3 regions of the Streptomyces flavofungini genome follow, and region 1 is predicted to be linked to each of the others. Evidence: riboswitches for the same ligand, from Rfam matches in the RefSeq annotation. Region 1 holds a riboswitch; each other region holds the start of a gene.
The links. Region 1 has a riboswitch for cyclic di-AMP ahead of QUY26_RS09215 (M23 family metallopeptidase). Riboswitches for the same ligand answer to the same signal wherever they lie in the genome.
Positions count from the first base shown of each region.

Region 2: it holds a riboswitch for cyclic di-AMP, as region 1 does, so the genes downstream of both, QUY26_RS20960 (M23 family metallopeptidase) here and QUY26_RS09215 (M23 family metallopeptidase) in region 1, are expected to answer to the same signal.
Region 3: it holds a riboswitch for cyclic di-AMP, as region 1 does, so the genes downstream of both, QUY26_RS00460 (LysM peptidoglycan-binding domain-containing protein) here and QUY26_RS09215 (M23 family metallopeptidase) in region 1, are expected to answer to the same signal.

Region 1 covers NZ_CP128846.1:2,374,707-2,378,911, reverse strand. Annotated here, with positions in the region: gene QUY26_RS09225 (M16 family metallopeptidase) at 1-913, shown strand, start outside; gene QUY26_RS09220 (M16 family metallopeptidase) at 910-2,295, shown strand; cyclic di-AMP (ydaO/yuaA leader) riboswitch at 2,592-2,752, shown strand; gene QUY26_RS09215 (M23 family metallopeptidase) at 2,766-3,593, shown strand; gene QUY26_RS09210 (GntR family transcriptional regulator) at 3,828-4,205, shown strand, end outside.
Region 2 covers NZ_CP128846.1:4,969,583-4,973,787, reverse strand. Annotated here, with positions in the region: gene QUY26_RS20970 (PrsW family intramembrane metalloprotease) at 1-368, shown strand, start outside; gene QUY26_RS20965 (aldo/keto reductase) at 397-1,341, opposite strand; gene QUY26_RS20960 (M23 family metallopeptidase) at 1,497-2,594, opposite strand; cyclic di-AMP (ydaO/yuaA leader) riboswitch at 2,606-2,741, opposite strand; gene QUY26_RS20955 (PP2C family protein-serine/threonine phosphatase) at 2,972-3,997, opposite strand.
Region 3 covers NZ_CP128846.1:91,232-95,436, forward strand. Annotated here, with positions in the region: partial or broken gene QUY26_RS00450 (VOC family protein) at 148-384, shown strand; gene QUY26_RS00455 (LLM class flavin-dependent oxidoreductase) at 736-1,782, opposite strand; cyclic di-AMP (ydaO/yuaA leader) riboswitch at 2,467-2,627, shown strand; gene QUY26_RS00460 (LysM peptidoglycan-binding domain-containing protein) at 2,630-3,385, shown strand; gene QUY26_RS00465 (MBL fold metallo-hydrolase) at 3,499-4,205, opposite strand, start outside.

The DNA.
Region 1 (4,205 bases):
CACGGCCTTCGAGAAGCTGACCGCCCTCTCGTACCCCGAGGGTCACCCCTACCACCACACGCCCATCGGCTCCATGGCCGACCTGGACGCGGCCACCCTCGAGGACGCGCGGGAGTTCTTCCGTACGTACTACGCGCCCAACAACGCGGTCCTCTCGGTCGTCGGCGACATCGACCCCGAGCAGACGCTCGCCTGGGTCGAGAAGTACTTCGGCTCCATCCCCTCGCACGACGGCAAGCAGCCCCCGCGCGACGGCTCGCTGCCCGAGCGCATCGGCAAGGAGCTGCGCGAGGTCGTCGAGGAGGAGGTCCCCGCGCGCGCCCTGATGGCCGCCTACCGCCTCCCGGAGGACGGCACGCGCGCGTGCGACGCGGCCGACCTGGCGCTCACGGTCCTCGGCAGCGGCGAGTCCTCGCGCCTGTACAACCGCCTCGTGCGCCGTGACCGCACCGCGGTCACCGCCGGCTTCGGGCTGCTGCGCCTCGCCGGCGCGCCCTCCCTCGGCTGGCTCGACGTGAAGACGTCCGGCGACGTGGAGGTCCCCGTCATCGAGGCCGCCGTCGACGAGGAGCTGGCCCGGTTCGCCGCGGAGGGCCCCACGCCGGAGGAGATGGAGCGCGCCCAGGCCCAGTTGGAGCGCGAGTGGCTGGACCGGCTGGGCACGGTCGCGGGCCGCGCCGACGAACTGTGCCGGTACGCCGTCCTGTTCGGCGACCCCCAGCTCGCCCTCACCGCCGTCCAGCGCGTCCTCGACATCACCGCCGAGGAGGTCCAGGAGGTCGCCAAGGCCCGCCTGCGCCCCGACAACCGCGCGGTGCTCGTGTACGAACCCATCGCTCCCCAGGACGCGGACGACACCGGCCCCGAAGGCGCCGCCGGCACCGACGAGGAAGACGAGGAGACGGCGAAGTGACCGAGGCCGCAACGATGCAGTTCCACCCGCAGCCCCAGGCGGGCAGCGCCAGGCCCTGGGCCTTCCCCGCCCCCGAGCGCGGCGCGCTCGGCAACGGCCTGACCGTGCTGCGCTGCGACCGCCCCGGCCAGCAGCTCGTCGCCGTGGAGATCCACCTCGACGCCCCCTTGGACGCCGAGCCGAAGGGCCTGGACGGCGTCGCCACGATCATGGCGAGGGCCTTCTCCGAAGGCACCGACAAGCACTCCGCCGAGGAGTTCGCCGCCGAGCTCGACCGCTGTGGTGCCACCCTCGACGCGCACGCGGACCACCCCGGTGTCCGGGTCTCCCTGGAAGTGCCCGTCTCCCGGCTGCCCAAGGCGCTCGGCCTGCTCGCCGACGCCCTGCGGGCGCCCGCGTTCGCCGACAGCGAGGTCGAGCGCCTGGTCCGCAACCGCCTGGACGAGATCCCGCACGAGGCCGCCAACCCGGCACGCCGCGCCGCCAAGGAACTCTCCAAGGAGCTCTTCCCGGCCTCCGCGCGCATGTCGCGGCCGCGCCAGGGCACGGAGGAGACGGTCTCGGCCATCGACTCGGCGGCCGTACGCGCCTTCTACGAGAGGCACGTCCGTCCCGCCACGGCCACCGCCGTGATCGTCGGCGACCTCACCGGCATCGACCTGGACGCCGTCCTCGCCGACACCCTCGGCGCCTGGACCGGCGGGGCGGCCGAGCCGCGCCCGGTGCCCCCGGTGACCGCCGACGACCGGGGCCGCGTCGTCATCGTGGACCGCCCCGGCGCCGTCCAGACGCAGCTGCTCATCGGCCGGGTGGGCCCGGACCGGCACGACCGCGTGTGGGCCGCTCAGGTCCTCGGCACGTACTGCCTGGGCGGCACCCTCACCTCGCGCCTGGACCGCGTCCTGCGCGAGGAGAAGGGCTACACCTACGGAGTGCGCGCCTTCGCCCAGGTCCTGCGCTCCGCCCCGGACGGAACGGGCGCCGCGATGCTCGCCATCAGCGGCTCCGTGGACACCCCCAACACGGGCCCGGCCCTCGACGACCTGTGGAAGGTCCTGCGCACACTCGCCGCGGAGGGCCTGACGGACCCCGAGCGCGATGTCGCCGTGCAGAACCTCGTCGGCGTCGCCCCGCTGAAGTACGAGACGGCGGCGGCCGTCGCCGCCACCCTCGCCGACCAGGTCGAGCAGAACCTGCCGGACGACTTCCAGGCCCACCTGTACCGCCAGTTGGCGCAGACGGGCACCGTGGAGGCCACCGCGGCCGTCGTGAGCGCCTTCCCGGAGGACCGCCTGGTGACGGTCCTCGTGGGCGACGCCGCGCAGATCGAGGAGCCCGTCAAGGCGCTCGGCATCGGTGAAGTGACGGTGGTCACCGGCTGATTGCCGGGACGGACGGCGGGGACGGGGTGTGAACCGGCGGTGCCGGACCGGCGGCGGCGAGCCGCTGTCGTAAAGCCGGACATAGCGTCATCAATGCCTCGTAAGAACAGGGACCCCAGTGGCTCAGGAAGCCGCTGGGGTCCCTGCATGCCGCCATATGTCCGAATTGGCATGGAGGTTGCTCGTCTGCGCTGTGGCGTGCGCTACAAAAGGCCTGATTCGTTTGTCGATTGAAAGATGAGACGTTTAGCGTCGGTCCGGCTGTCCGTCAGGCAGTAAGCCGCGCCCGCGGCACCGGACAGTCATCGCCGAGTCCCCGTACGGCGCGAGCCAGGGGAGCCGGGGACCCACACGTCCCTGGGGTGAATCGGACCCCTTGCCGCGAGGCGAGGAGCCCGTAGGAGACCTTCCTGCTCCGAACCCGTCAGCTAACCCGGTAGGCGAGAAGGAAGGAAAGGATCAGCCGCTTCATGGCGTTCACCCGCCCGACCGGCAAGCACCGCCGTCCGAGCCGCATCTCGCGCACGACCGCAAGCGCCGCGGGCGTCGCCGCGCTCACCACCACCGGGGTCATCTCGGGCCTGGCCGCTCCGGCCCTCGCCGCCGAAGGCAGCTCCGCGGAGTACGCGCACACCGGCCTCACCCAGTCCGTCTCCGTCGGGGACTCCCTGGCCGACGAGGTCGACGCCCAGGCCGCGGCCCAGAAGCACGCCGCCGCCGAGGCCGCCGCCCAGAAGAAGGCCGAGGCCGAGGCCCGCGCCCAGGCCGCCGAGGCCAAGCGCAAGGCCGCCGAGGCGAAGCGGAAGGCCGAGGCCGCCGCGAAGGTGAAGGCCAAGAAGGAGCGCGAGGCCAAGGAGCGCGCCGCCCGCGAGGCCGAGCGCAAGCGCCTCGGCTCCTACGTCGCGCCGATCGAGGGCGGCTACGTCTCCACCGGCTACAAGACCGGCGGCGCCATGTGGTCCTCCGGCAGCCACACCGGCGTCGACTTCCACGCCGCGTCCGGCACCCAGGTCCAGGCGGTCGCCGCGGGCACCGTCGTCGAGGCCGGCTGGGGCGGCGCCTACGGCAACAACGTCGTGATCCGCCACAACGACGGCACGTACACGCAGTACGGCCACATGTCGTCCCTCAGCGTCACCGTCGGCCAGGCGGTCACCCCGGGCCAGCAGATCGGCCTCTCCGGCTCGACAGGCAACTCCAGCGGCCCGCACCTGCACTTCGAGGCCCGCACCGGCGCCGACTACGGCTCCGACATCGACCCCGTGGCGTACCTCCGCTCGCACGGCGTCAACGTCTGAATCCTGATGCCGGGGAACCTCCCGGACGTAGGAAAGCCCCGGCTCACCGAGCCGGGGCTTTCCTGTGCATGTGCGCCCCTTTGGCCAAAAGATATCCATGGATTCCGCCCTCCCGTCGGAAAACCCGGCCTTCTGCAATAGAGTTCATGGCGGCAGGCTCGATGGAGTCGTTGAACGAGCGCCATTCGACGCGTCGGCCGACGCGTTTCGCGGGCATTTAAACGGAGGTCCGTCATGCGCATTCCCGCGCACTCGGTATGCACGGCCATCCGGGACGACATCGTCTCCGGTGTCTACGAACGCGGCACGCGCCTCACCGAGGAACTGCTCGCCCGCCGCTACGGCGTCTCCCGCGTCCCCGTGCGCGAGGCGCTGCGCACGCTGGAGGCCGAGGGCTTCGTCGTCACCCGCAGGCACGCGGGCGCCTGCGTCGCCGAGCCCACCGAGCAGGACGCCGCCGACCTCCTGGAGATCCGCGCGCTCCTGGAGCCCCTGGCGGCCGCCCGCGCCGCCCAGCGCCGCACCGACGCCCATCTGAAGGTCCTGCGCGGGCTCGTCCGGCTCGGCAAGGAACGCGCCCGGCGCGGCGGCTCCGAGGACCTCCGCTCGCTC
Region 2 (4,205 bases), 2.6 Mb from region 1:
CGCACCACCTGGGCAGGCCGGGCGGGCGGACCGTCGTCGCGTACGAGACGTACGCGACGACCCTCGCGGTGCTGCGGCACCGGGCCGGCCGGGGCCGGGCCCGCGCCGACTTCGCCGTCCGGGAGCGGGAGCTGCTGGACGCGCTGTGGGAGCGCCGCGAGGTGGTCCGCCCGGCGCTGGCGTACGCGGCACGGGTGATGGCACCGGTCGTGGTGCCGCTGCCGTACACGGCCTACGGCCCCCCGCACCTGCCGTACCCGGCGTACGGCCCCCCGCACCACCCCCGCGCCGCACCCCCCGCCCCGCACGCGTCACCGAACCTCGCGCACGGCCCCGCCTACCCCTCGTACAACCCCTACCGCACCTGACGCACGACCCGGCGCGCGCCGGGGCCGCTCACGCCGACGCGGCGGTGAGGCGGGCCACCTCGTCCTCGGTCAGGTCGAGGTCGGCGACGTCGAGGAGCGCGGGGAGCTGGTCGACCGTGCGCGCGGAGGCGAGCGGCGCCGCCACCGTGGGCTGGGCGGCGAGCCAGGCCAGGGCGACCGTCGCGTGCTGGGCGCCGCGCTCCTCGGCTATCGCGTCGAGGGCGGCGAGGACGCGCTGCCCGCGCTCGGTCTCCAGGTGCGCGCCCGCGCTGCCCGCCCGCGCGCTGTCGACCTCGGCGCCGGGGCGGTACTTGCCGGTCAGGAAGCCGGAGGCGAGCGAGTAGTACGGGATGGCGGCGAGGCCGGAGCGGGACGCGACCTCCTGGAGGGGGCCCTCGTAGGTGTCGCGGGAGACCAGGTTGTAGTGCGGCTGGAGCGCGACGTAGCGCACCAGGCCCTCGCGGTCGGAGAAGTCCAGGGACTCCTGGAGGCGTTCGGCGCTGATGTTGGACGCGGCGATCGCCCGGACCTTGCCGGAGCGCACCAGTTCGTCGAGGGCGGTGAGGAACTCCTCGACCGGCACGGACGGGTCGTCGTAGTGGGTGTAGTAGAGGTCGATGTAGTCGGTGCCGAGGCGGCGCAGCGACTCCTCGACGCCGGACTTGATGGTGTTCGCCGCGAGGCCCTGGTAGTCGGGGTGGGCGCCGACCTTGGTGGCGATGACGACGTCGGAGCGGTTGCCGCGCGCGGCGAGCCAGCGGCCGAGGACGGTCTCGGACTCGCCGCCCTTGTTGCCGGGCGCCCAGGCCGAGTAGACGTCGGCGGTGTCGACGAAGTTGCCGCCCGCGGCCGTGTAGGCGTCGAGGACGGCGAAGGACTGCGCCTCGTCCGCGGTCCAGCCGAAGACGTTGCCGCCGAGGGCGAGGGGGAAGACTTCGAGGTCGGAGGAGCCCAGGGGGCGGAGTGTGGTCATAAGGGGCTCAACATCCGTACCGGGGAACGAATTCCGTGTGTGGCTCACGGAAATCTGCGGCACGGTTCCGGGGGCCGGGTGCGGCCCGCGCGGACACCGACCGGCAGCCCTGGCGTCGGGGGGTCGTCGCCAGGACCGCCGGAGCCGGTGGGGTGTTACGGGTTGAGGCCCTTGCCCTGCAGCCAGGCGAGCGGGTCGATGTTGGCGCCGCCGCTGGTGTGGACCTCCATGTGGAGGTGCGGCCCGGTGACGTTGCCGGTCGCGCCGACGCGGCCGATGACCTCGCCCGTGGTGACCTTCTGGCCGACGCTGACGCTCATCGAGGACTGGTGGCAGTACCAGATCTCGGTGCCGTCCTTGAGTTCGAGCACCGTGCGGTAGCCGTACGAACCCGACCAGCCGGCCGACTTGATGGTGCCCGTGTGCACGGCCTTGAGGGGCGTGCCGGTGGGGGCGGCGAAGTCAAGGCCGGTGTGCTGGCCGGAGGACCACATGGAACCGGAGTCGCCGAAGTGCGAGGTGAGGGTGTACGAGGAGGTGGGCAGCGAGAAGCTCTTGGCGAGCTTGGCGAGGCGCTCCGCCTCGGCCTTCTTGCGCGCGGCCTCTTCCTTCTTGCGCTTCTCCTCGGCGGCCTTGGCCTTCGCGGCCGCCTGCGCCTTGTCCTGCTGGGCCGCGGCCTGCTCGGCGGCCTTCTTCACGGCGGCGTCCTCGGCCGCGATGCGCTGGGCGTCGTCCGCCTGGTGCTGCTGGTTCTCGGCCTGCTGCATGATGCGGGCGCGCAGGGCCTCGCCCGCGCCGGTGGTGCCGCGTTCGGCGTCGGCGGTGGTGACGCCCGCGGAGCTGAGCGGGGCCGCGACGGTGGAGGTGTCGGCGCCGCCGTCGGAGTCGTCGGCTATCAGGGAGCCCACGCCCGGCAGGGACTTGGCCTCGGGGAGCTGGTCGGTGACCGCCGACATGTCCGGCATGGCGATGGAGACCGGCGGCTTGCCGCCCTGCGCGGTGGCGATGCCGCCCGCGCCCACGGCCGCGATGACGCCGACGCCGAGGACGGTGGAGCTGCGCGCGAGTCCGCCGCCGCCCTTCTTGTGGACCCGGTGCCGGCCGCGCACGGGGCGGATGGACTCCGCGGTGGGGTTCCACTCCTCCCACGACTCCTGGGGGGCGTACGCGGCGAACCCCGGGGAACCGTCAGGTCCTTCGGCGGAGTCGTTCGGTACGTAGAGCGCTTCGGGGGCAGGCCGGTTGGACGCCACTGGGGCGCACTCCTTTCCTTCCTTCTCGCCTACCGGGTTAGCTGACGGGTTCGGAGCAGGAAGGTCTCCTACGGGCATGGTGCGTGCCCGATTCACCCCAATGTGGTGGTTCCCCGGCTCCCTTGCGGGATTAGGCGCGTGCGCACGGAGCCGACTGGAGTGTCGGCTGGGACGACCGCGCTGCGTTATCGAACGTTAATAGACAGCGGTGCCGTATTCCAAGCCGTTCCGACTGATCGTTAACGCTTACGCTACGAACACAAGGGACATCAGCGGCTGGAGTAGGGCGAGTTGCGCGGAGGCCATGACGCACCGCAGCGTTCTGGATCTCCACGGCTTGCTGACATCACGTCAATCGCGCTGCGCTGGGGTGCCCTTCAGTCACCGACCGTCACCGGGCGGCGTACGGCGAGCATCGCCAGGTCGTCGGTGGCGCCGCCCCCGGTGTGGCGGCGGACCTCCTCGACGAGGGTCGCGAGCAGCGAGTCGGGGCCCGCGGGGCCCGGGAAGATCCGGCCGCCGAGCCGGGCGGCGGGGACGTAGAACTCGCCGTCCTGGTCCCGGGCCTCGGAGAGCCCGTCGGTGTAGAGCAGCAGTGTGGCCCCCGGCGGGAACGGACTCCGGTCCGCGCGGTCCGGCCAGGTGCCGAGTTCGCCCATGCCGAGCGGCAGCGCGGGCTCGGACGGCGAGAGCACGCACAGCCGCCCGTCGGCGCACAGCATCAGCGGCTCGGGGTGGCCGCGGTTGAGGATCCGTACGGTGCCCTCGTCGCCGCGCGGGATCTCCACGAGGACCGCCGTGGTGAACCCCTCGAAGGCGTCGAGCCCGTCGCGCCGCATCCCCTCCCGCGCGAGGGCACGCTCCAGACGCTGCGCCACCGCCTCCAGCGTGGCCTCCTGCTCGGCGGCCTCCCGGAAGGCGCCGATGACGACGGCGACGGCGGCCACCGCGCCCATCCCCTTGCCCCGTACGTCACCGACGACGAGCCGCACCCCGTGCGGGGTGTCCTGCACCGCGTACAGGTCCCCGCCGATGAACGCGTCCGCCTCCGCGGCCTCGTACCGCGCGGCGATGTCCAGGCCGCCGATCCGCGGGTCGGGCTGCGGCAGGACCGCGCGCTGGGCGGCCTCGGCGATGGAGCGGGCGGAGGCCAGGCGGGCGTCGCCGCGGCGGACGACCCGGTTGATGACGACGGCCAGCGCGCCGACGGTCAGCATCGTCAGGAACTCGGTGGTGACCTCTACGTCGGTGCCGCCGACGCGGTCGCTCAGGCGCAGCACGAGCACGGCGGCACAGGACACGGCGGCGACCGCGACGGTGGTCCGCAGCCGGAAGAACGGGGCGGTGATCAGGGGTGCCGCGGCGAACAGCGGGGACGCGGTGAACTCGGGCGGCGTGATCATGTCGAAGCAGATCCCGGCGACGAGGAGGAGCGGGGGCAGCGCGCGGACGAGGGCCCGCTCGCGGGGCAGGGTGCGGGTGGGGCCGACGGGGGCGACGGTCGGCTGGGGGCGGCGTGCCTTGCGGGGGCGGGAGCGGGAGCGGGGACGGGCGCGACCTGAGCCGCCGGACTCACCGCCCCCGGTCCCCGGGCCGCCCTGCGCACCGTCC
Region 3 (4,205 bases), 2.3 Mb from region 1:
GGTCAGGACGGGACCGTGGTACTACGCGAACAGCACCAGGGACCCGCCGGGGTTCCGCCACGTACCACCGGGGCACGATGCCGTGCGTGCCCCGGGTGGGAGTTCGAAGGCGGCGGGCTCAGGGCCTCAGGTGTGCCAGGTGTTGCCGCGCTCGGACTGCGGCAGGACGTTGTCGGCGTCACCGAGGGGCGAGTCGCCGCGTCCGGCCGGCCCGGCATCGGCGCCGCGATCTGGCTCCACGCCACGGACGCGCAGGCCATTCACGACGCCCTGCTCGCCGACGGCCACACCATCGTCTCCGCGCCGATCGACGGCCCGTTCGGGCGGACCTTCACCTTCGCCGACCCCGACGGCTACCAGCTCACACTCCACGACCGCACATGACGGGCCACCTGCGCATGACGCGATATCCACACCCCTGACCAGTACTCCCTTTGCCGCCCCTTTCCGAACGAGAATCGAGCCATTCCGGGCGAGACAATTGCGCACTGGGGATCAGGGAGCGGGGACCGAGAAACGTCATCTCCCGGGTTCCGGAACCGAGTTGTCCAGCATGAGGGGCAACACGGCCCGGTCGGAGCCCGGCGAAGAGAAGGTAACTCTGCGGTCGGCCCGTCCGCAGAGCGCGCCGAAACCAACCGGAAGTCGCGAAGGTACTCGCGAGGTCCGAGCTTCCGCGGGAACACTTTTCGGGCGGATGAATGCCTGTCGCACCCGTGAGACCTGTGAGAATCGTCAGGCCAACAGCCCTGCCAGCTCGGCCATTTCGGTTTCCGGGTCCACGACGGGCTGGATCACGAGTTCGTCCACCCCCGCTTTCTCCAGCGCGGTGATCCGTTCGGCGATCTCGGACCTGGTGCCGACCAGGCCGAATTTGTCCACCAGGGAGGGCACGATGAGCTCGCGGTCCTCGGGGGAAATGCGACCCAGGTAGTTGCGGTAGAGCGCCTGGTGGAGCCTGGGGTCGGTGGGGGTGGTGCCGCGCAGGTGGAGAAGACGGTCGACGGCCGCGGCCTCCTCCGGAGGGAGGGTCGCGCGGAAGTCGGGGTTCTCCGCGCCGAGGATCAGTGCGCTCAGTGCGATGTGCCCCACCGAGTCCTTGACGGGATCGCCGTAGCGGTCCTCTCCGTCGGCGAGGACGTGCAGGGAGGACATGAGGTACGAGCGGGCCTTCTCGGCGCTGCCCGCGCCTTGCGCCGCCGACCGCCGGGCCTGGCCGAGGGCGGACCAGGCCGCGGCGTCGTGCAACCCGAAGGAAATCAATCCCGCGCCCAGTCGGCCGGCGACCGCGGCGGCCTTCAGTCCGAACGCGGCCACGACGAACTCCACGGGAGCTTCGGTATTGACGTACGGCCCGACGTGCAGGAATCGCACCCTGCTCGACCGGGTCCCTTCGCGGTGGTCCGACTCGCGGCCCGCGGTGAGGTCCTGCAGGGCCGCCGTGAACGACTCCAGCTCCGCCGTCTTCGTGGGCCGCATGCCGAGCGTACGGCGTGCCGTGTTGCCGGTGCCGACCCCGCAGACGATCCGGCCGGGGGCCAGGGCGTTGAGGCTGCTGACGGCCGCCGCCGCCGCGGGCGCGGCACGCAGCGCCGGTGAGGTGACGCCGATGCCGAGCCTGATCCGGTGGGTGGACGAGGCACAGAGCGCGAGACTCACGAACGGGTCGCCGTGGACCATCGGTGAGTCATACACCCAGAAACTGTCGAAGCCGAGTTCCTCCGCGCGGGCGGCCAGGCGTTCCGCGCCCGGCCCTGCCGTCGTGACGATTCCGGTCCGCAAGGCGACTCTCCTCGCCGTCGAGTGAGGTGACTTTCTCAACTGGCCAGCGGCGCGGAGGCATTGAATCCGCTGCTCTTCACCGGCAGGAACGGTCGATGGGGTGTCGGCCGAGTCCGGGGTGGACGACGAACGTGGCCTTCCCGCCCCGGCCCGTTTCCACACATCGGACACGCATCGCGAGAGTCATTCATGGACGCGTTGAAGCGCCCGTTCTCCTCGCAGACCCAGACCCGCCCGGGGCAGCGCGCAGACCGCCCGGGGCAGCGCACGGACCCGCCCGGCGCAGCGCACAATCGAGCAAGGCTCGACACTTTGTCCAATTTGCTCGGAGAATCTACTTTCCGCTTCATTCATGGCATACGTGAAGCGCTGCCCGCATTGAGTGACGCTCGTACGGAATAGCACGCTCCCTCGCGTCGCGCAGACGCATTCCAGCCCGGGCTCGTTCCAGTGAAATGGGTCACGCCGAAGACTGCGCGCCGCCCGGAAGCATGGAGCGCATTTCCGTTCCGCGCAAAGAAAGTTGGGCTATTGGATCAAAGGGCGTGAGGCATTGCGGCCGCCAGGGGAGGACCTCGTTCTTTTCCTGGTTGATTTCCGGCCTTGTTCCGTCCGTGCTTTCTCGCTTAACGTCACCGTCCATCCGGATGGAACGCCGAATCCTGCCGCTGTCCGGAATCCCTCCCCACCCACACACTCACTTCGCACGGCAGGAGCGGGGGACCCAGGTAAGACGCCGATCCGGATCCCGGAACGGCTCGGGGTGAAGTCGCACGCCCACGTGCGGCCGGACATCTCCCGTCCGAACCCGACAGCTCACCTCGCAGGCGACGGAGAGGAATGTGTCATGCCCGCAAAGGGAAAGCACCGTCGCCCCAAGTCCAGCCCGTTCAGCCGGGGCATCGCCGCCGCAGGCACCGGCGGCGCCGTGCTCGCGCTCCCCGTACTCGGCGCGACCGACGCGGCCGCCGCGCAGCCCGCCGCGGTCGCCCAGCCCGCCGCCGCACCCGCCACCTACGTGGTCGTCGCGGGTGACTCCCTCTCCAAGATCGCCCGGGAGCACTCCCTGAGCGGCGGCTGGAAGAAGCTCTACGAGGACAACCGCGCCACCCTGGGCGACGACCCCGCGATGATCCGCCCCGGCCTCAAGCTCACCCTCGGCGGGAAGAGCGCGGCCGGGCCCGCGCAGAAGGCGGGCGCCGACAGCGGGCGAGCCGACCGCTCCGAGCGCGACAACGCGTCCGCCGCCGAGCCCGCCGTGGCCCCGGCGAAGAAGTCGTACACCAACGACCTCGACGGCTGGATCAAGGAGTCCCTCGACATCCTGGCCCAGCACGGCATCCCCGCCTCCTACGAGGGCATCCACCGCAACATCATGCGCGAGTCCTCCGGCAACCCCCTGGCCACCAACAACTGGGACTCCAACGCAGCCGCGGGCACCCCGTCCAAGGGCCTCCTGCAGGTCATCGACCCCACCTTCGCCGCGTACCGCCTGCCCGGCACGTCGATGGACAGCTTCGACCCGGTCGCCAACATCACCGCGGCCTGCAACTACGCAGCCGACCGCTACGGCTCCATCGACAACGTCAACGGGCCCTACTAGGGCGCGTCCGGCCGGTCACTTCGGCGGCACGGGCATGGACCGCGGTCCGGATCCCCGTCCCACCGGGACCGACTGCCGGCCGTTCGACGTCCGGGTCACGCCGTGGCACCGGCTCAGTCGGCCAGGTCCAGCCACTCCCCCACGGCCAGGACGCGGGCGCGCCGCCCGGCGTGCGCGCGGAACTCCTCCTCCGGGTCGGTGACCTCGACATAGCCCGGGATCTTGTCCGGTTGCTCCGGCTCGTAGTGCACGGGCACCGCGTGTCGGGCGTCGAGGATCTTCGCGGCCGCGGCCGCCTGCCCGGGGTCCATCGCCGCGGGCAGCGGACTCGGCGGCTGCAGGTGCGGCGCGTCGACCACGGGGCCGTTGGCGGGCAGGAACACCGCGTCGAACGGGCTGAACCGGCGCGCGATGAGCCACCACGAGCCGTGGAACATCGTGTCGCCGCCGTGGAAGATCCGCTGTCCGTCGGCCTCCACGACCCAGTTGAGCTGTGGGTCGCCCAGTCCGTCGACGGCCGGGACCGAGGTGACACGGAACGGCCCGAGACCACGGGTGCACCAGGCGTCCACGGTCTCGGTGGCCAGCCGGTGCAGGGCCAGCTCACGCTCGGCCGACAGCGTGGTCACGTTGTCCACCTCGTCGCCGTACCCGGGCGCCGGTCGCAGCACCGGCGCCCCCGGCGTCAGCACGTCCGCGAGCGCGGAGGCGTCGGTGTGGTCGCGGTGCAGGTGGGTGACCAGCGCGGCGTCGGCCCTCCCGGTCGGCTCCACGAGCCCCGTGCCGGGCTTCCACCCGGTGAACAGCGGGGTGAGGTCCC